DNA from 3 places in the Streptomyces sp. NPDC058663 genome. Region 3 is predicted to be linked to each of the others. Evidence: riboswitches for the same ligand, from Rfam matches in the RefSeq annotation. Region 3 holds a riboswitch; each other region holds the start of a gene.
What was found. A riboswitch is a leader RNA that binds a small molecule or an ion and turns the genes downstream of it on or off. The one in region 3 is predicted to bind thiamine pyrophosphate.
Positions count from the first base shown of each region.

Region 1: another riboswitch for thiamine pyrophosphate. It lies ahead of thiC (phosphomethylpyrimidine synthase ThiC); the one in region 3 lies ahead of thiO (glycine oxidase ThiO).
Region 2: another riboswitch for thiamine pyrophosphate. It lies ahead of ACFWVV_RS03670 (thiamine ABC transporter substrate binding subunit); the one in region 3 lies ahead of thiO (glycine oxidase ThiO).

Region 1 is NZ_JBHXRV010000009.1:18,999-25,931, forward strand. It holds gene ACFWVV_RS08570 (metallophosphoesterase) at 1-1,222, shown strand, start outside; gene ACFWVV_RS08575 (hypothetical protein) at 1,399-2,238, shown strand; gene thiC (phosphomethylpyrimidine synthase ThiC) at 2,402-4,183, opposite strand; TPP riboswitch at 4,176-4,311, opposite strand; gene ACFWVV_RS08585 (YibE/F family protein) at 4,386-5,885, shown strand; gene ACFWVV_RS08590 (SsgA family sporulation/cell division regulator) at 5,998-6,432, opposite strand; gene ACFWVV_RS08595 (IclR family transcriptional regulator) at 6,531-6,933, opposite strand, start outside.
Region 2 is NZ_JBHXRV010000003.1:174,841-181,773, forward strand. It holds gene tsf (translation elongation factor Ts) at 1-789, shown strand, start outside; gene pyrH (UMP kinase) at 969-1,736, shown strand; gene frr (ribosome recycling factor) at 1,913-2,470, shown strand; gene ACFWVV_RS03660 (phosphatidate cytidylyltransferase) at 2,470-3,639, shown strand; gene rlmN (23S rRNA (adenine(2503)-C(2))-methyltransferase RlmN) at 3,732-4,838, shown strand; TPP riboswitch at 4,878-4,983, shown strand; gene ACFWVV_RS03670 (thiamine ABC transporter substrate binding subunit) at 5,063-6,157, shown strand; gene ACFWVV_RS03675 (ABC transporter permease) at 6,265-6,933, shown strand, end outside.
Region 3 is NZ_JBHXRV010000049.1:1,229-8,161, forward strand. It holds gene metF (methylenetetrahydrofolate reductase [NAD(P)H]) at 1-660, opposite strand, end outside; gene thiE (thiamine phosphate synthase) at 751-1,437, opposite strand; gene ACFWVV_RS29740 (Rv2175c family DNA-binding protein) at 1,809-2,174, opposite strand; gene ACFWVV_RS29745 (NAD(P)/FAD-dependent oxidoreductase) at 2,380-3,549, opposite strand; gene ACFWVV_RS29750 (hypothetical protein) at 3,598-4,002, opposite strand; TPP riboswitch at 4,055-4,167, shown strand; gene thiO (glycine oxidase ThiO) at 4,165-5,376, shown strand; gene thiS (sulfur carrier protein ThiS) at 5,373-5,591, shown strand; gene ACFWVV_RS29765 (thiazole synthase) at 5,598-6,392, shown strand; gene pknB (Stk1 family PASTA domain-containing Ser/Thr kinase) at 6,634-6,933, shown strand, end outside.

The DNA of each region.
Region 1 (6,933 bases), on a different contig from region 3:
CGACCGCGAGCCGGGGCAGTCCTACGGCACGGAGGGACCGGTGCAGTCCTACAGCCCGGAGGGAGCGGTGCCGTCGTACGGCGCGGAGGGTCCCGTGCAGTCCTACGGCGCCGGGACAGCCGTCCCTTCGTACGGCGCCGAGGGAGCCGTGCCGCCGTCGAACACCGCCGAGGACTCCGTGGCGTCGTACGGCCCGGCGCGACTCGCACAGTCGTACGGCCCGGACGGTGAGCCGGAGCCTGCGGGACCGATCGCCGACGAGGAGCCCGAGGGCTACACGCCCACCCAGCGCGATCTCCCGGTGATAAGCCGCCACGACCGCGGCGGCCCCGGTGACACCCTGCGCATCCCGCAACCCGACTTCCCCTCCGCGCAGGACGGCGAGGGGCTGGGTCCCCTGTTCGTCGTCGGCGATGTGCACGGCTATCTGGTGGAGCTGCTCGACGCGCTGCACGAGCAGGGCCTCATCGACGACGAGGGCCATTGGGCCGCGGGCAACGCCCGGCTCTGGTTCCTCGGCGACTTCACCGACCGCGGCCCGGACGGCATCGGCGTCATCGACCTGGTGATGCGGCTCTCCGCGGAGGCCGCCGCCGCGGGCGGCTACTGCAAGGCCCTCATGGGCAACCACGAACTGCTGCTGCTCGGCGCCCGCCGGTTCGGCGACACCCCCGTCAACTCCGGCGCCGGAACCGCCACCTTCCAGGCGGCCTGGCTGCTCAACGGCGGCCAGAAGCACGACATGGAGCGCCTCCAGGACGTGCACCTCCAGTGGATGGCGCGGCTCGACGCGGTGGTGCTGGAGGACGGTCACCTCCTGACCCACTCGGACACCACCGCCTACCTCGACTACGGCGACACCATCGAGGACGTCAACGACAAGGTCCACGCCATCCTCACGCGCAACGACGCGGACGAGTGCTGGGACGTCTTCCGCAAATTCACCAAGCGCTTCGCTTTCCGTGACGAAGGCGGTGCCGATGCCGTGAGGGAACTGCTGGCCGCATATGGCGGCGAGCGCATCGTCCATGGTCACAGCCCGATTCCGTACCTGCTCGGCGAGGTCGGCGGCGAGGACGCCGGGGACGGAGAGGGCAGCTCGGGGCCGGTGGTCGAAGGTCCGCACGTGTACGCGGACGGACTGGCCATCGCGATGGACGGCGGGGTGACCATGGCCGGAAAGCTGCTGGTCGTGCAATTGCCGTTGAATGACGGAGCGTGACGCGGGAAGTCGTACATCCTACGAACGCGCTCCCTGCGCCGGACCAATTTCCGGAAACCCCCTGTCACCCCGTGACGTAGGCGCTCTACCATCGGGTTATCCGTAGCAGGCTCTCCTCCGTTTCCGCCCAACTGCCCCACCGAAGCGGGCAACCCGGCCCTACGGAGCATCGGGGGATGCACATGAACAGCGTTCCGCATCTGCTGGCCGAGGACCGCCCGGAGTTCGAGCGGACCCTCGACGAAGCACTGCGCACCGTGCACGAACGCCCGGACCTCGCCGCGCTGGAGCAGCGGCTGAACAGCGAGCAGCTGCGCACCGCGGCGCTCAACGCCAGAGAGATAATCGCCGGCCACGCCTCGGCCGAGTACGACCACTACGTCAAGGTGCGCCGCGAACTGCGCGCCCCCGCCCTGCCCGTGGCAGGCGGCCTGCTCCCGCCCGGGATGGGAGAGCACGCCGAGACCTCGGGGGCGGGCGCGGTCGCGGTCGTCGCGGTGCTGACCCCCGTACTGGCCGGGGTCGCCGCCGTGGTGCTGCTGCTCATCGGCTATCTGCTGAGAATGCTCAAGCCCGAACCCGCCGCGGCCGACGCGCTGGTGACCGCCGGCTGGGTGTTCGGCGCGCTGACCGCGGCGGGCCTGCTCGGTGCGGCGATCGGACTGCTCTTCACCGCCCTGCGCAACGGCTCGACCGCGGTCCTGGTCGGCCGCCACGACCGCGGCACCGAGGAGATCGACCGCGCCAGGGAAGCCTGGAAGCACGCCCTGCTGGAACGGGGCATCGTCCCCTTCCTGCGGGACGCGCTCACCCGGCCGTCCGAGCCCGCTGCCGAGTCCGCCCCCGCCCCGCCCCGGCGGACGGGCCGCATCCCCGGCCTGGGCTATTCCCGCCCGGACTTCAGCAGCCCCAGCGAGAACAGCGGCAACAGCAACGGGCACAAGACCCGCCCCAGCTTCTCCAGTCCGGATTTCTCCAGCCCCGACTACGGCGGCCCGGACCACAAACCGGAGTGACGGGAGTGGCCCGGAGCCGCAGATTCCACCGGGATTCAGGGACACCGGGACTCAGGGACACCGGGACTCAGGGACACCGGGGCTCAGGGACGCCGGGGCTCAGGGACGCCGGGACTCAGTGGCGCCGGGACTCAGTGGCGCCGGTGCCCAATGGCGCCGGTGCTCAGTCCGCGATCGGCAGGTAGACCCGGTTGCCCGCGGCGGCGAACTCCTTGGACTTCTCCGCCATGCCCGCCTCGATCTCCTCGGGCGTCCCGCCGTGCTCCCGCCGGATGTCCTGCGAGATCTTCATCGAGCAGAACTTCGGACCGCACATCGAGCAGAAGTGCGCGGTCTTCGCCGGTTCGGCGGGCAGCGTCTCGTCGTGGAACTCCCGCGCCGTGTCCGGGTCGAGAGCCAGGTTGAACTGGTCCTCCCACCGGAACTCGAAGCGGGCGTCGCTCAGCGCGTCGTCCCACTCCTGGGCACCGGGGTGCCCCTTGGCCAGGTCGGCGGCGTGCGCGGCGATCTTGTAGGTGATGACGCCGGTCTTCACGTCGTCCCGGTTGGGCAGCCCCAGGTGCTCCTTGGGCGTCACGTAGCAGAGCATCGCGGTGCCCCACCAGGCGATCATCGCGGCGCCGATGCCGGAGGTGATGTGGTCGTAGGCGGGGGCCACATCGGTCGTCAGCGGGCCGAGCGTGTAGAACGGCGCCTCCTCGCAGATCTCCTGCTGGAGGTCGATGTTCTCCTTGATCTTGTGCATCGGGACGTGTCCCGGGCCCTCGATCATGGTCTGTACGTGGAAACGCTTGGCGATCGTGTTCAGTTCCCCGAGCGTCCTCAACTCGGCGAACTGGGCCTCGTCGTTGGCGTCCGCGATCGAGCCCGGCCGCAGGCCGTCGCCGAGCGAGTACGTCACGTCGTACGCCGCGAGGATCTCGCAGAGCTCCTCGAAGTTCTCGTACAGGAACGACTCCTTGTGGTGCGCCAGGCACCAGGCCGCCATGATCGAGCCGCCGCGCGAGACGATGCCGGTCTTGCGGCGGGCGGTCATCGGCACGTACGCGAGGCGCACGCCCGCGTGGACGGTCATGTAGTCCACGCCCTGCTCGGCCTGCTCGATGACCGTGTCCTTGTAGATCTCCCAGTTCAGGTCCTCGGCGCGGCCGTCGACCTTCTCCAGTGCCTGGTAGAGCGGCACGGTGCCGATCGGCACGGGGGCGTTGCGCAGGATCCACTCGCGGGTGGTGTGGATGTTGCGCCCGGTGGACAGGTCCATGACCGTGTCGGCGCCCCACTGGGTGGCCCAGGTCATCTTGTCCACCTCCTCCTCGATGGAGGAGGTGACCGCGGAGTTGCCGATGTTCGCGTTCACCTTCACCAGGAACCGCTTGCCGATGATCATCGGCTCGATCTCCGGGTGGTTCACGTTCGCCGGCAGCACGGCACGGCCGGCCGCGATCTCCTCCCGTACGACTTCGGGTGCGACGTTCTCCCGGATCGCCACGTACTCCATCTCCGGCGTGATCTCGCCGCGCCGCGCGTACGCGAGCTGCGTCACGGCCTGCCCGTCGCGGCCCCGGCGGGGCTGACGGGGGCGGCCGGGGAAGACCGCGTCGAGGTTGCGGAGCCCGCCGCGCGGCGAGGTGTGCTTGATGCCGTCGTCCTCGGGACGCACCGGGCGTCCGGCGTACTCCTCGGTGTCACCGCGGCCGATGATCCAGTTCTCCCGCAGCGGGGACAGCCCGCGCCGCACGTCCGTTTCGACCGTCGGGTCGGTGTACGGGCCCGACGTGTCGTAGAGCGTCACGTCCTTCCCGTTGGTGAGGTGCACCTGACGGACCGGCACCCGCAGGTCGGGGCGCGAGCCCTCGACGTACCCCTTGTGCCAGCCGGGCTTCCGCTCGGCCCCGGCCGTGCTGTTCTCGCCGTGGGCAGGCGTGCGTGCATCCATGGTGGTCATGAGACCTACTCCCTACGCCGGCATTACCCGGTAACAGGTTCGGCGGTCGACGCAGCCGTGTCCGTACATGGGTGTACGGAGGTCAGCGCCCTCTCAGCCCGGTGCTCCGAGCTCCCGCGTGTACAAAGGTTTGACCCCCACGCTAGCGCCACCCCGGCCGCGCTGAACAGAGGGCCCCTGCCGTTCTTGCGATGATCGTGCGGTGACCCCACCACAGCCGCCCCCGCAGCCGACGCCCCCGCCGACGCCTCAGGGCCCCCCGACCCCACCCGCTCCCGCGCCGGGCCACGGCCACGGTCACAGCCATGGCCACGGCCCGTCCCTCCCCGTCTCCAAGCATCTGCGCAAGGTGATCGCGGCGGTGCTGATTCCGTTCGCCACGGCCGTCCTCGTCGGGCTCGCCGTGCTGTGGCCGGGGGGCGCACCCGCCCACGAGCGCACCGGGGTCGGTTTCGACCGGCAGACCCAGCAGGGCCGGGTCGTCCAGGTGGACGAGATCGACTGCAAGGACGCCAATGTCGCCCAGCAGCCCCCGCAGACCGCCCCTCCCGGTACGGACGACCCCTCCGGACGGCCGTCCCGGGGTAGCTGCAAGAAGGCGACGATCGAGGTCGCCTCGGGGTCGGACAAGGGGCGCACCTTCACCGAGATCGTCCAGCCGGACGCCTCACGGCAGTTGCAGGAAGGTCAGGGTGTGGTGGTCGCGTACGCCCCCGACGCGCCCCGCGAACTCCAGTACTCGGTGACCGATGTGGACCGGAAGCTTCCGCTCGCTCTGCTCGCCGGCATCTTCGCCCTGGCCGTGGTGCTCGTCGGCCGGATGAAGGGGGTGATGGCGCTGATTGCGCTTGTCGCCTCGTTCGCGGTGCTGACCCTGTTCATCCTGCCCGCCATCCTCCAGGGGTCGAATCCGCTGGTCGTGGCGGTGGTCGGGGCAAGCGCCATCATGCTGATCGCGCTCTACGCCTGCCACGGGCTGAACGCCCGGACCTCCGTGGCCGTCATCGGCACGCTCATCTCGCTGCTGCTGATCGGGCTGCTCGGTTCGCTCTTCATCGGCTGGGCGTTCCTGTCCGGCAACATCGACGACAACACGGGCCTGATCCACAGCCTCTACCCGTCGATCGACATGAGCGGTCTGCTCCTGGCCGGCGTCATCATCGGCTCGCTCGGCGTACTCGACGACGTGACCGTCACCCAGACCTCGGCCGTCTGGGAACTGCACCAGGCCGACCCCAGGATGGGCCCGCGCGCCCTCTACCGGGCGGCCATCCGGATCGGCCGCGACCACATCGCCTCCGTGGTGAACACCCTGGTCCTGGCCTATGCGGGCGCCGCCCTTCCGCTGCTGCTGCTCTTCTCCATCGCCCAGAGCAGCGTGGGTACGGTCGCCAACAGCGAGCTGATCGCCGAGGAGATCGTCCGGACCCTCGTCGGCTCCATCGGCCTGGTCGCCTCGGTGCCGGTGACGACGGCGCTCGCCGCCCTGGTCGTCTCGGCGGACCGCTCGGGACCCGGTCGGGGCGGATCCCGGCTGCGGCCCTTTGGCCCCGGGACATCCGGCCGGGGCGCTTCCGGTCCGGCGGCGTCAGGTCCGGGGACCTCCGGCCCGGCGGCCTCCGGTTCCGGGTCATCCGGTTCCGGGTCATCCGTGGTCGCGCCGCCGGTACGGACCGGGCGCGGGCGCCGCAGGAAGACCTGAGGCGGTGGCCGGAAGGATCCCGGCCACCGCCCCCGACGCACCGCCCGCCGGTCTCCCGCGGGGTCACGTGCGTGCCATAAACCTCGCGAACCAGCCTATTCCGGGCCGCACTTCAACCGGCGTTCTCCTCGGCGAGGATGCGGCCCAGCTCGCTTTCCAGGCACCCGGCATAGTCACTCTGCGTGTGCTCCTGGCCGAGTGCCACGAGCTTGTCCGTACGGTCCAGGAACGCCACGAGCGGTGCCGCGCTCGCTCTGAACAGCGCGCGGTCGCCGCCCACCTGGAGCCGGATGTGGACGTCGGCCAGCTCGTCCGGGTCGCTCGGCGAGATGTGCACATCGCCTTCGCCACAGGGCTCGTTGATCCCGTCCACCAGCAGCTCACGCCCGAAAGCCCAGGTCACAGGGGCATCACCGGGCAGATGGAAGGTCAGGCGAATCGCGTACGGGTCCTTCGCCTCGTACATGAGCTCCACCGGAATACGAAAGGAGAGCTCCTCCGAGACGAGGAAGCTCATCATCACCTCTGCCTGAACCGACTCGCGCATCGCCAACCCTGCCGTAGATGAAGTGGCCGAAACAATCGCTTTCGGCCCTCTTGACGCCATCGTGCTGGAAGCAGTAACAGATCACAAGGAGTGAGTTTTCAGATACTGATAGAGAACATGAGCGAACGGACCACCTCGCTGATTTCATAGCGCAGCCGTTCGACCGCCGGCCCGAGCCTGGCTTCGTGCGCGAGGGGTACGGATACGGCCATCACGGCGGCCGTCTGTCCGATGGTGAGGGGAATCCCCGCGCAGACCGTGCCGAGCGCGTACTCCTCGCTCTCCCACATCGTCTGCATCCGCTCCACCGCGGCGAGCCGTTCCAGCAGGGCCGTGTCGTCCCGCACGGTGAAGGGAGTGATCGCTTCGACGGGGTGCCTGGCGAGGTGGTCGAGGCGGGAGCGGGTGTCCAGCTGGGACAGCAGGCACTGGCCGATCACATGGGCGTGCGCAGTCTCGCGGAAGTCCGCCCACTCCCCGACCGCGGGAATATCGGTGCTC
Region 2 (6,933 bases), on a different contig from region 3:
GGCGCCGGCATGATGGACTGCAAGAAGGCCCTCGACGAGGCCGAAGGCAGCGTCGACAAGGCCGTCGAAGCCCTCCGTATCAAGGGCCAGAAGGGCGTCGCCAAGCGCGAGGGCCGTTCGGCCGAGAACGGCGCCGTCGTCTCCCTGATCGCCGACGACAACACCTCCGGTGTCATCGTCGAGCTCAAGTGCGAGACCGACTTCGTCGCCAAGGGCGAGAAGTTCCAGGCCGTCGCCAACCAGCTCGCCGCGCACGTCGCCGCGACCTCGCCGGCCGACCTCTCCGCTCTGCTCGCCTCCGAGATCGAGGCCGGCAAGACCGTGCAGGCGTACGTCGACGAGGCCAACGCCAACCTGGGCGAGAAGATCGTCCTGGAGCGCTTCGCCCAGTACACCGGCGCCTACGTGACCGCGTACATGCACCGCACCATGCCCGACCTGCCCCCGCAGATCGGTGTTCTGGTCGAGCTGGACAAGGCCGACGCCGACCTGGCCCGTGGCATCGCCCAGCACATCGCCGCCTTCGCGCCGAAGTACCTCGACAAGGGCGACGTCCCCGCCGACGTCGTCGAGGCCGAGCGCCGCGTCGCCGAGGAGACCACCCGCGCCGAGGGCAAGCCCGAGGCCGCCCTCCCGAAGATCGTCGAGGGTCGCGTCAACGGCTTCTTCAAGGAGGCCACCCTCCTCGGCCAGCCGTACGCGCTGGACAACAAGAAGTCCGTCCAGAAGGTCCTGGACGAGGCCGGTGTCACCCTGAAGCGCTTCACGCGCATCAAGGTCGGCATCTGAGTCCGTACGCCGACCCGTCGACGTAACGCGAACATCGCCAGACCCGGCTAGGGTCTCATGCAGCCGCCCGGCGCACGCGCCGTAAGGCCGCAGATCTGACGAGGAGGCCATTGCCGCAGAGGGAACCGCAAAGTTCCACCGGCAATGGCCTTCTTCGTATGTGCACGAGGAGAAACCCCATGAATCAGGGCGCGGACGCCAACCAGTCCATCGACAACGGCAAGAAGACCGGACGCTTCATGCTGAAGCTGTCCGGCGAGGCGTTCGCCGGCGGCGGTGCCCTCGGCGTCGACCCCGACGTCGTGCACGCCATCGCCCGCGAGATCGCCGCGGTCGTCCGGGACGGAGCAGAGGTCGCGGTCGTCATCGGCGGCGGCAACTTCTTCCGCGGTGCCGAACTCCAGCAGCGCGGCATGGACCGGGCCCGCTCCGACTACATGGGCATGCTCGGCACCGTCATGAACTGCCTCGCACTCCAGGACTTCCTGGAGAAGGAGGGCATCGACTCCCGCGTCCAGACCGCCATCACCATGGGCCAGGTCGCGGAGCCTTACATCCCGCTGCGCGCCGTACGGCACCTGGAGAAGGGCCGCGTCGTGATCTTCGGCGCGGGCATGGGCATGCCGTACTTCTCCACCGACACCACGGCCGCCCAGCGCGCCCTGGAGATCGACGCGGAAGCCCTGCTCATGGGCAAGAACGGGGTCGACGGGGTTTACGACTCCGACCCCAAGAAGAACCCGGCGGCGGTCAAGTTCGACGCGCTGGAGTACAGCGAGGTGCTGTCCCGCGACCTCAAGGTCGCCGACGCCACCGCCATCACGCTGTGCCGCGACAACGACCTGCCGATCCTGGTCTTCGAGCTCCTGGCCGCGGGCAATATCGCCCGGGCGGTCAAGGGTGAGAAGATCGGCACGCTCGTCAACGCGCAGGGCACCCGCGCCTGACCGGTTTCGGGTTCGTGCCCCCGGCCTGGCCGGGGGATGGACAATGTCCTGCCGGTCGGACACCGTGCAGGAGAAGACGCACGCAAGCAGCAGGTCCGTGATTCCCGGTTCGAGCTGTTCGGTTCGAGCCGTTTCGGCGTGAAGCTGTTCCGGTTCAAGACATGCAGGAGTACGTGGTGATCGAAGAAATCCTCCTCGAGGCCGAGGAGAAAATGGAGAAGGCCGTCGTGGTCGCCAAGGAGGACTTCGCCGCGATCCGCACTGGCCGTGCGCACCCGGCGATGTTCAACAAGATCGTGGCCGACTACTACGGCGCGCTGACCCCCATCAACCAGCTGGCGTCCTTCTCGGTCCCCGAGCCGCGGATGGCCGTGGTGACCCCCTTCGACGCGAGCGCCCTGCGCAACATCGAGCAGGCGATCCGCGACTCCGACCTCGGCGTCAACCCGAGCAACGACGGCCGCATCATCCGGGTGACGTTCCCTCAGCTGACGGAGGAGCGCCGCAAGGAGTACATCAAGGTCGCGCGCAACAAGGCCGAGGACTCCCGGATCTCCATCCGCGCCGTGCGCCGCAAGACCAAGGACACCCTTGACAAGCTGGTCAAGGACAAGGAGGCCGGCGAGGACGAGGTCCGCCGTGCGGAGAAGGAGCTCGACGACACCACCGCGAAGTACGTGGCGCAGGTGGACGAGCTGCTGAAGCACAAGGAAGCCGAGCTGCTCGAGGTCTGATGAACGACTCTTCCTGGGGGGCCCAGCCGCGGGCGGGCTATGCCGGTGAAGGGACCGCCCCCGACCAGGGGCCCCTTCCGGCGGGTCCCGCGTACGATACGCATGACGCCCAGCACACTCGGCCCATGCCCATCGTGCCCGAGACAGGTCCCCCGTCAGGTCCCGAGTCGTACCCCGGGGCCCGCCCCGGGGCAGGCAGAGACGCCGACGACCGCGACGACCGGACGCGGGGGGCCGTTCCCGCTGCGGGCTCACAGAGCTTCGCAGCGCAGGGCGGCCCCCGCTTCCGCGACGAGATGCCGCAGGAGCCCATGTCCACGCCGCCGTCCCCGGCTCCCAAGCCACCCGAGAAGAAGCGGGCGGGCCGTGATCTGCGCGCCGCCATAGGGGTCGGTCTCGGTCTCGGCGTGCTCATCATGGCATCGCTGTACATCTGGAAGGCCGCGTTCATCGGCGTCATAGCGGTCGCCGTGGTCGTCGGGCTCTGGGAGCTGACCTCCCGCCTGGAGGAGCGCAAGGGCATCAAGGCCCCGCTGGTACCGCTCGCGGTCGGCGGAGCCGCGATGGTCGTCGCCGGATACGTGCGCGGCCCCGAGGGCGCCTGGGTGGCCATGGCCCTCACCGCGCTCGCGGTCCTGGTGTGGCGGATGACCGAACCGCCCGAGGGGTACCTCAAGGACGTCACCGCGGGGGTCTTCGCCGCCTTCTACGTCCCCTTCCTGGCGACCTTCGTCGCGATGATGCTCAAAGCCGGGGACGGACCGGAGCGGGTGCTGACGTTCCTGCTGCTCACCGTGGTCAGCGACACCGGTGCGTACGCGGTCGGCTGGCGTTTCGGCAGGCACAAGCTGGCCCCGCGCATCAGCCCCGGCAAGACCCGCGAGGGCCTGCTCGGGGCGATCGCCTTCGCGATGGCGGCGGGCGTGCTCTGCATGACGCTGCTGATCGACGGCGGCACCTGGTGGCAGGGCATGCTGCTCGGCCTCGCGGTCGCGGCCAGCGCGACGCTGGGCGACCTGGGCGAGTCCATGATCAAGCGGGACCTCGGGATCAAGGACATGGGCACGCTGCTCCCCGGACACGGCGGCATCATGGACCGGCTCGACTCGCTGCTGCCGACCGCCCCGGTGGTCTGGCTGCTGATGGTGATCTTCGTGGGATCCGCCTGACGGCCGCTTTGACCTGCTGCGTTGTCGCGTGAGGGGCCCGCCGTCCACAGGACGGCGGGCCCCTCACGTACATCTGCGACACTGGATGAACCATGCCTGTACCCGGAGAACTCACTTTCGTCGCGCCCCGCGGAGCCAAGAAGCCCCCGCGGCACCTCGCCGACCTCACGCCCGCCGAGCGCAAGGAGGCCGTGGCCGAGATCGGTGAGAAGCCGTTCCGCGCCAAGCAGCTTTCGCAGCACTACTTCGCGCGGTACGCCCACGACCCCGCGGAGTGGACCGACATCCCGGCCGGTTCGCGGGAGAAGCTGCGCGAGGCGCTGCTGCCCGAGCTGATGACGGTCGTGCGCCACCTGTCGACCGACCAGGACACCACCCGTAAGACGCTGTGGAGGATGCACGACGGGACGCTGGTGGAGTCCGTGCTCATGCGTTACCCGGACCGGGTGACCATGTGCATCTCCTCGCAGGCCGGGTGCGGAATGAACTGCCCGTTCTGCGCGACGGGACAGGCCGGGCTCGACCGGAACCTGTCGACCGCGGAGATCGTGCACCAGATCGTTGACGGCATGCGCGCCCTGCGCGACGGTGAGGTGCCCGGCGGCCCGGCACGGCTGTCCAACATCGTCTTCATGGGGATGGGCGAGCCGCTCGCCAACTACAAGCGCGTCGTCGGCGCGATCCGCCGGCTGACCGACCCGGAGCCGGACGGCCTGGGCCTGTCGCAGCGCGGCATCACCGTCTCCACCGTGGGCCTGGTGCCCGCGATGCTGCGCTTCGCCGACGAGGGCTTCAAGTGCCGGCTCGCGGTCTCGCTGCACGCGCCGGACGACGAGCTGCGCGACACCCTGGTGCCGGTCAACACCCGGTGGAAGGTCCGCGAGGTGCTGGACGCGGCGTGGGAGTACGCCGAGAAGTCCGGCCGCCGCATCTCCATCGAGTACGCGCTGATCAGGGACATCAACGACCAGGCGTGGCGCGGTGACCGGCTGGGCCGGCTGCTCAAGAACAAGCGGGTGCACGTCAACCTGATCCCGCTGAACCCGACGCCGGGCTCCAAGTGGACCGCCTCGCGGCCCGAGGACGAGAAGGCGTTCGTCGAGGCCATCGCCGCCCACGGGGTCCCGGTGACCGTGCGCGACACGCGTGGCCAGGAGATCGACGGGGCCTGCGGCCAGCTGGCGGCCTCCGAGCGGTAACCGGTCCGTGCCTGGCTGTACGCTGGGCCGCACATACGCATATTCCGACAGGGGAGCGCCACAGCGCTGAGAGTGCAGTCCTCACTGCAGACCCTCTGAACCTTGCCCAGGTCATTCTGGGTAGGAAGTTCGGTCGTTTACTCAAGCTGTTGCGCCCTGCCCGCATCCTCCCGGTGCGGGCAGGGCCGCGTCTCTTCCTGGTCATTTCCAGGAGGAATTCACCAGTGAGCACCATCAAGAGGTACGCGGCGATATCGGTGGCCGCCGCGCTCGGCGTCAGCACGCTCGCCGCCTGCGGGGCACAGCCCGACGCCGGCAAGCAGAGCGACGGGGCCAAGTCCAAGACCGTCACCCTGGTCAGCCACGACTCGTTCGCCGTCTCGGACTCCGTACTGAAGGAGTTCACCCGGCAGAGCGGTTACACCGTCAAGGTGCTGGAGAGCGGCGACGCCGGGGCCGCGCTCAACCAGGAGATCCTCACCAAGGGCTCGCCGCGCGGCGACGTCTTCTTCGGCGTCGACAACACCATGCTCTCCCGCGCCCTCGACCACGGCCTGTTCACCCCCTACGAGGCCAAGGGTCTCGACGGCGTGCCGGCGGACCTCCAGCTGGACAAGGGCGAGCACCGGGTGACGCCCGTCGACACCGGCGACATCTGTGTGAACTACGACAAGAAGTACTTCGCGGACAAGAAGCTGGCACCGCCGCGGACCCTCGACGACCTGACCAGGCCCGCGTACAAGGACCTGCTGGTCACCGAGAACGCGGCGACCTCCTCGCCCGGCCTCGGCTTCCTCCTGGCGACCGTCGGGAAGTACGGCGACGACGGCTGGCAGGGGTACTGGCAGAAGCTGAAGGACAACGGCGTCAAGGTCGTCGACGGCTGGGAGCAGGCCTACAACGAGGAGTTCTCCGGTTCGGCCGGCGGCAAGAAGGCCAAGGCGGAGCGGCCGCTGGTCGTCTCGTACGCCTCCAGCCCGCCCGTCGAGGTGCTGTACGCCGAGCCGCGTCCCGCCGAGGCGCCCACCGGCGTGCTGACCGGCACCTGCTTCCGCCAGGTCGAGTTCGCGGGGCTGCTTCAGGGGGCGAAGAACCAGGCGGGCGGCAAGGCGCTGCTCGACTTCCTCCTCGGCAAGCAGTTCCAGCAGGACCTGCCGCTGAAGATGTTCGTCAACCCGGCGGTCAAGGGCACCAAGCTGCCCGAGGTGTACGAGAAGTTCGGCGCGAAGGCCGGACAGCCGGTGACGGTGGACCCGAAGAAGATCGCCGACAACCGCGAGAAGTGGATCAAGTCGTGGTCCTCGCTGGTGACCAAGTAAAGGACGCCCCGCGGAGCGGCGAGAGCTCGCGGAGGCGGCAGTCCGGTGGCCACGACAAGGGCGCCGGGCTCCGCCCCTGGCGCGGGAGCGCGGTGCGGCTCGGCCTGATGGCCGTGCCCGTCGCGTTCTTCGCGCTGTTCTTCGCCTGGCCGGTCGTCGCGATCGTCGGGCGCGGACTGAAGGTGGGTGACAGCTGGCAGCTCGGGCGGATCGGCGAGGTGCTCGGCGATTCGGACATTCTCGGCGTGCTCTGGTTCACCACCTGGCAGGCGCTCGCCTCGACCGCGCTCACGCTGCTGCTGGCGCTGCCCGCCGCGTACGCCTTCGCCCGGCTCGACTTCCCCGGCAAGCAGTTGCTGCGGGCGGTGGTGACGGTGCCCTTCGTGCTGCCCACGGTCGTCGTGGGCACCGCCTTCCTGGCCGTGCTGGGGCGCGGCGGACTGCTCGACGAGCTGTGGGGTGTCCGCCTGGACACCACGGTGTGGGCCATCCTGCTCGCCCATGTCTTCTTCAACTACGCGGTGGTCGTACGCACCGTCGGCGGGCTGTGGTCCCAGCTCGACCCCCGGCAGGAGGAGGCCGCCCGGGTGCTCGGCGCGGGCCGCTTCACCGCGTGGCGGCGGGTGACGCTGCCGGCGCTGGGTCCTGCCGTGGCCGCCGCCGCGCTGATGGTGTTCCTGTTCACCTTCACCTCCTTCGGCGTCGTCCAGATCCTGGGCGGGCCCGCCTACTCCACCCTGGAGGTGGAGGTCTACCGGCAGACCGCGCAGCTGCTC
Region 3 (6,933 bases):
CACTTCGGGAATGATGGGGGTGTCGCAGCCCGCCGCCTCGACGCGGTCGCGCATCCGCAGATAGCTGGCCGGGTCGAAGAACATCTGCGTGATGGCGTAATCGGCACCGGCCCGGCACTTCTCCACAAAGTGGCGGATGTCGGAATCCCAGCTCTCCGAGCGGGGGTGCATCTCGGGAAATGCCGCGACACCGACGCAGAAGTCGCCGGACTCCTTGATGAGTTCGACGAGTTCGGAGGCGTAGGTGACGCCTTGGGGGTGCCGGATCCACTCGCCCATCGGGTCGCCGGGCGGGTCGCCGCGCACCGCGAGGATGTTCCTGATCCCGGCGTCCGCGTACTGGCCGACCATGTTGCGCAGCTGCGCCACCGAGTGGTCGACGGCGGTGAGGTGCGCGACGGGCGTGAGCGTGGAGTCGGAGGCGATCTTCTGGGTGGCCTTGACGGTGCCTTCGCGGGTGGACCCGCCCGCCCCGTAGGTCACGGAGACGAAGCTGGGGGCCACCGCCTCGACGCGGCGCAGCGCGTTCCAGAGGTTCTGTTCGCCCTTCGGGGTTCTGCGCGCCGAAAATTCGAAGGAGAACGACGTCTTTCCGGTCTCCAGCAGCTCACGCACCGTAAGAGCGCGATCTGTTCTGGTGGAAGGTGTGCCATGGGCCATGCGGAGAGGTTAGCCAGGGGGGTGGCGGACCCCCAACCGAGGCGACGTCAAAGGTCCGTTATGCCGGGATCTTGTCCATCCCTCGGACAGTTATTCGGCCACCTGCGGCTCGTTGTCGACGCAGGACCTGATCCGCGCGGCCAGTGCGGCGGTGGCGGCAGCCGGGTCGGCGGCCTCGGTGATCGCCCGGACCACCACGATGCGGCGGGCGCCCGCCGCGAGCACTTCGTCGAGGTTGCCGGCGCCGATGCCGCCGATGGCGAACCAGGGGCGGTCCTGGCGGAGCGAGGCCGCGTACCGCACGAGGTCGAGGCCCGGGGCGTACCGGCCGGGCTTGGTGGGGGTGGGCCAGCAGGGTCCGGTGCAGAAGTAGTCGATGCCGTCCTCGGCCACCGCGGCGTCCACCTCGGACTCGGCGTGTGTGGAGCGGCCGATCAGGACGTCGTCGGGGGCGGGCCCGAGGATCGCGCGGGCGGCGGGCACCGGCAGATCGCCCTGGCCGAGGTGGAGCACGTCGCTGCCGATGGCGTGGGCCACGTCGGCGCGGTCGTTGACGGCGAGCAGCTTGCCGTGCCGGCGGCACGCGTCGGCGAGGACCGCGAGGTGCTCCAGCTCCTCCCCCGCCTCCATGCCCTTGTCGCGGAGCTGGACGATGTCGACGCCGGAGGAGAGCACAGCGTCGAGGAACCGGGGCAGGTCCCCCTGCGCCCTGCGGGCGTCTGTGCAGAGGTAGAGCCGGGCGTCGGCGAGCTGCTCGCGAGGCGTGGGCCTGGGCATGGTGCGGAGTCCCCCCGTGATGTGCACGGGGCTGGTCCCCGTGGCGAGTGCACGGGGTGCTGCCCCGTGGTGGATGCACGGGAAGCTACCTCATGGCGGGTGCCCGCAGTGCCGCCCCGTGACGGATCCACGAGGCAGCCCCCGCCAAGGATCCACGAGGCAGCCCCCGTGACGAATGCACGACATCGCCCCCCGCGACGTGTACGCCGCGGCGGCCGCCCCGCTGGTCGCGGGACGGCTCCCCGCACGTCATGAGGGGCGGCGGGCAGGGGCAACGGGCGCGGGCACGGGCCGTGCGGGGCCGCACCCTCACCGGGTGCCGCCCACAGGGGCCGGGCCCGTGCCCTCCCTCGTGCTGCGGTGCGGTCGCGTCAGAGGGCGAGCGCCTGGGCGCGGCGCTTCACCTCCGTTCCGCGGTTCTCGGTCAGGGCCTGCGCGGGGGTGCCGGGCAGGGTCGGGTCGGCGGTGAAGAGCCACTCCAGCATCTCCAGGTCGGAGAAGCCGTCGTCCTTCAGGACCGTCAGCAGGCCGGGCAGGCCCTTGACGATCTTGTCGCCGTCGAGGAAGGCGGCGGGCACCTGAAGGGCACGGTTCTCACCGCGCCGTACGGCGATCAGCTGGCCTTCCTTCACCAGCTGGCGCACCTTCGTCACCTCCACGTCGAGCATCTCCGCGATGTCGGGGAGGTAGAGCCAGGCGGGGACGAGGGCATCGATCTTTGCGTCAATCTCGGTCACAGGACAAGCGTGCCATCCAGGACTGACAGTCGGTAACCGGGCCCTCCCCGACCGGCCGCCACAAGGACCCCGACCGACCCTTCCCGAAAACCCCGACCGGCCGCCACAAGGTCCCCGACCGACCCGCCCCGAGGACCCCGGCGGGTCCGCCCCCGCGCCCCGGCCGCCCCGCGAACCCGGCCCCGGAGCTTCCGCCGGACGGGCCCTACGCCTGCCGCACGGCCGATTTCAGCGGTACGGAAGGGTCGGCCGCCGACTCCGGATCGAGTACCGCGCCCGCCTCGGTCAGCTTGCGCCCCTGCGCCAGGTCGCGGGGGCGGCCCACCGCGAGCAGCGCCACCAGTACCCCTTCGCGCAGCCAGCACACGGACCAGGAGGGGGTGGCGGGGTCGCCGCGCCACACCGTCTCGTCGGCCCCCGCGTGGTGGCCCGCGTACTGCACGAAGCGGCCGAACTGCTCGGACCAGAAGTACGGCACCGGATCGTAGGCCAGGGGAGCGCCGCCGAGGAGGTTCGCGGCCACCGTCCGGGGGCCCTGGAGCGCGTTGTCCCAGTGGTGGACGAGCAGCCGGGCGTCGTAGCGGCGGGACGGGAAGGAGGCGCAGTCCCCGACCGCGTACACGTCGGGGGCACTGGTGCGCAGGTGTTCGTCGGCGGTCACCGAGCCTTCCGGGCCCAGCTCGATGCCGGAGCCCGCCAGCCAGGCGGTCGTGGGCCGGGCGCCGATGCCGACGACCACGGCGCCGGCCGGGATGCGGCGGCCGTCGGTGAGCAGCACCGCACCCGGCTCGACCGCGGCCACGCGCGCGTGGGTGAGGAGATCGGCCCCCGACTCGGCGTACCAGGCGGCCATCGGGGCGGCGACCGGGGCGGGCATCGTTCCGGCGAGCGGCCGGTCGGCGGCCTCCACAACGGTCACTCGGCAGCCGGCCTCGCGGGCGGCCGTGGTGAACTCCGCGCCGATCCAGCCCGCCCCGACGACGACCACGTCCTGCTGGGCGTCCAGCACGGGCCGCAGCTGCCGCGCGTCGTCCAGGGTGCGCAGCAGGTGCACGCCGGGGACGCCGACGGTGCCCGGCAGCGTGACGGGGTCCGCGCCGGTGGCCAGGACCAGGGCGTCGTACGGGACGGGGCCTGCCGTGGTGTCGATCTCGTGGTCCGCCGGGCGCACGCCGGTGACTTCGGTGCCCAGCCGCAGCTCGACGCCGAGCGCCTCGAAGTCGACCTCGAAGGCGGAGCCCTCCGCCTTGCCGAGCAGCACCGCCTTGGACAGCGGCGGCCGGTCGTAGGGCCGGTGCGGCTCGGCGCCGATCAGTACGACGGGGCCGCCGAAACCCTGCTCGCGCAGGGCGACAGCGGTCTGCACCCCTGCCATGCCCGCGCCGACCACGACGATGCGCTTCTGCTCGCTCACCCGACCACCTTACGTATCTGACTTCCCGTCAGGAAAGCGGCCCTCCGGCAGGACCGTTCCCGGTCCGGGCCCCATGGCCGGGAGCTCCTCGACCGTGCTCGTGCCACTGCCCTCCTGGGACTCCCATGCCCAGCTCTCCTCCAGCCGAACGCGGCCGTCGGCAAGGAGCACCACCGTGGACAGGCAGTGCCCGCAGGAGGTGGTGCCGTCCCGTTTGAGCTGTACGTACCGGAAGTCGAGCCGGTCCCCCGCGCGCGTGCCCACCAGGTGTCCCCGGACGACGTCGCCGCCCGCGTACTCGGCCCAGATCCGGCCGTCCCGCTCGTGGTACGTGAACCGGGTGCGGGTACCGACCTGCCCCGGCGCCTGGTCGGCGACCGGGGCGAGAACGAGTCCGTCGAGCGAACGGGGCACGGGGACAGCTCCCCTCACATCTTGTTGAACCAAGGATTAGGGTGGCCACCGTACAAGCACTCACGGGAGCCCGGCGGACCGGGCTGAGAGGGAGGCTGCACCGGCCTCCGACCGTACGAACCTGATCCGGGTCATGCCGGCGAAGGGAGGGGCTGGACGCCCATGCACACCTCTGTGAGAAGGCCTTACGACGTCCTGGTCGTCGGAGGCGGCATCATCGGCCTGGTCACGGCCTGGCGGGCCGCCCAGCGCGGGCTGCGCACCGCGCTCGCCGACCCCGCCCCCGGCGGCGGCGCCGCCCGGGTGGCGGCCGGGATGCTGGCCGCCGTCACCGAACTCCACTACGGCGAGCAGACCCTGCTCGCCCTCAACCTGGCCTCCGCACGCCGCTATCCGGACTTCGTCGCCGAACTGGAGGAGGCGAGCGGCCTGCGCACCGGCTACCGCGCGTGCGGCACACTCGCCGTCGCCCTGGACGCCGACGACCGGACGCACCTGCGGGAACTGCACGCCCTGCAACGGCGGTCCGGTCTGGAGTCGGAGTGGCTGAGCGGGCGCGAGTGCCGCCGGCTCGAGCCGATGCTCGCGCCGGGCGTGCGCGGCGGGCTGCGGGTGGACGGTGACCACCAGATCGATCCGCGGCTGCTGGCGGCGGCCCTGCTGGCGGCCTGCGAGCGCGCCGGAGTGGTCCTGCACCGGACCACGGCCGAACGCCTCTCGGTCACGGGCCGGCGGGCCACGGGCGCACTGCTGGCCGACGGCACCGAGGCCGTCGCCGGCCAGGTGGTACTGGCCGCGGGGTCGCTCAGCGGGCGGCTCGCCGGAGTTCCTGAGGAGGTGCTGCCGCCGGTGCGCCCGGTGAAGGGACAGGTGCTGCGGCTGACGGTGCCGCCCGGGTACGCGCCGTTCCTGAGCCGTACGGTGCGGGCCGTGGTGCGCGGCAGCCAGGTCTACCTGGTGCCGCGCGAGAACGGTGAGCTCGTCGTGGGCGCCACCACCGAGGAGCTCGGCTGGGACACCACCGTCACGGCGGGCGGCGTCTACGAGCTGCTGCGCGACGCGCACGAGCTGGTGCCCGGCATCACCGAACTGCCGCTCACCGAGACCCTGGCGGGCCTGCGCCCCGGCTCCCCGGACAACGCCCCGCTGCTCGGACCGACCGCCCTGCCCGGTCTGCTGCTCGCCACCGGGCACTACCGCAACGGGGTGCTGCTGACCCCGGTCACCGGGGACGCCATGGCGGAGGTGCTCACCACGGGCGCACTGCCCGACGCGCTGCGCCCCTTCTCCCCGCGCCGCTTCACCCCCGCGCCCGCGAGCACCCCGCCGACCCCGCAGGCCCCGTCGGCCGTACGTGAGGAGCAGCCCGCATGAGCCGTACGACAGCCCTGGCCGTGTCCGTGAACGGCGAACGGCACGAAGTGGCCGCCGGCACGACCCTCGACGCCGTCGTCGCCTCGCTCACGCGCGCCCGCGCGGGCGTGGCCGCGGCGCTCAACGAAACAGTGGTCCCGCGCGGGCGGTGGGCGGCCACCGCCCTGGCCGACGGCGACCGCGTCGAAGTACTCACCGCGGTCCAGGGAGGCTGACGTTCCATGGCAGACGATCTCTTCGCACTGGGCGGCCTCTCCTTCTCGTCCCGGCTGATCATGGGCACCGGCGGGGCGCCCAGCCTGGAGGTGCTGGAGCGGTCGCTGATCGCCTCGGGCACCGAGCTGACCACGGTGGCGATGCGGCGGCTCGACCCGTCCGTGCAGGGCTCCGTGCTGTCCGTGCTCGACCGGCTCGGCATCCGGGTGCTGCCCAACACCGCGGGGTGCTTCACGGCGGGCGAGGCGGTGCTGACCGCCCGCCTGGCCAGGGAGGCCCTCGGTACGGACTGGGTGAAGCTGGAGGTCATCGCCGACGAGCGGACCCTGCTGCCGGACCCGGTGGAGCTGCTGGACGCGGCGGAGACGCTGGTCGACGACGGCTTCACCGTTCTGCCGTACACCAACGACGACCCGGTGCTGGCGCGGAAGCTGGAGGACGTGGGGTGCGCGGCGGTCATGCCGCTGGGCTCCCCCATCGGCTCCGGGCTCGGCATCCGCAACCCGCACAACTTCGAACTGATCGTGGAGCGGGCGGGGGTGCCGGTGATCCTCGACGCCGGTGCGGGCACGGCTTCCGACGCGACGCTGGCGATGGAGCTGGGGTGCGCCGGGGTGATGCTGGCCTCCGCGGTGACGCGGGCGCAGGAGCCGGTGCTGATGGCGGAGGCGATGCGCCACGGGGTGGAGGCGGGCCGGCTCGCGCACCGGGCCGGGCGCATCCCGCGCCGCCGGTTCGCCCTGGCCTCCTCGCCGGAGTCCGGCGTCGCGGACTTCGACCCGGAGCGCCCGGCGTTCTGAGCCCGCTGGCGGGCAGCCCGCGCCGCGGGAGCCCGCCCCCGGGCCCCCGTGCGCGGGAGCCCCGTGCGCGGGAGCCCCGTGCACGGGCACCCCGGGCTGCGGGAGCCCGCCCCGGCACCCCTGCCGCGTCCTCATCTGCGGCGCGGCAGGGGTGCCACCGGCCTGTTACAGGTCGGCTTCAGTCCGGGTCCCGGCCCCCGCACCCCGTCCGGGCCGCACCCGCCCCTCGTAGACTCCCTCCGTGGACACGACCCTTCAGGACCCCCTCGTCGGGCACCTGCTCGACAGCCGCTATCGCGTCGAGGCACGCATCGCCGTCGGCGGGATGGCCACGGTCTACCGGGCCGTCGACACCCGCCTCGACCGCGAGCTCGCCCTCAAGGTGATGCACCCCGCCCTCGCCGCGGACTCCTCCTTCGTCGACCGCTTCATCCGCGAGGCGAAGTCCGTCGCCCGCCTCGCCCACCCGAACGTGGTCGGGGTCTTCGACCAGGGCACCGACGGGTCGTACGTCTACCTGGCGATGGAGTACGTCGCCGGC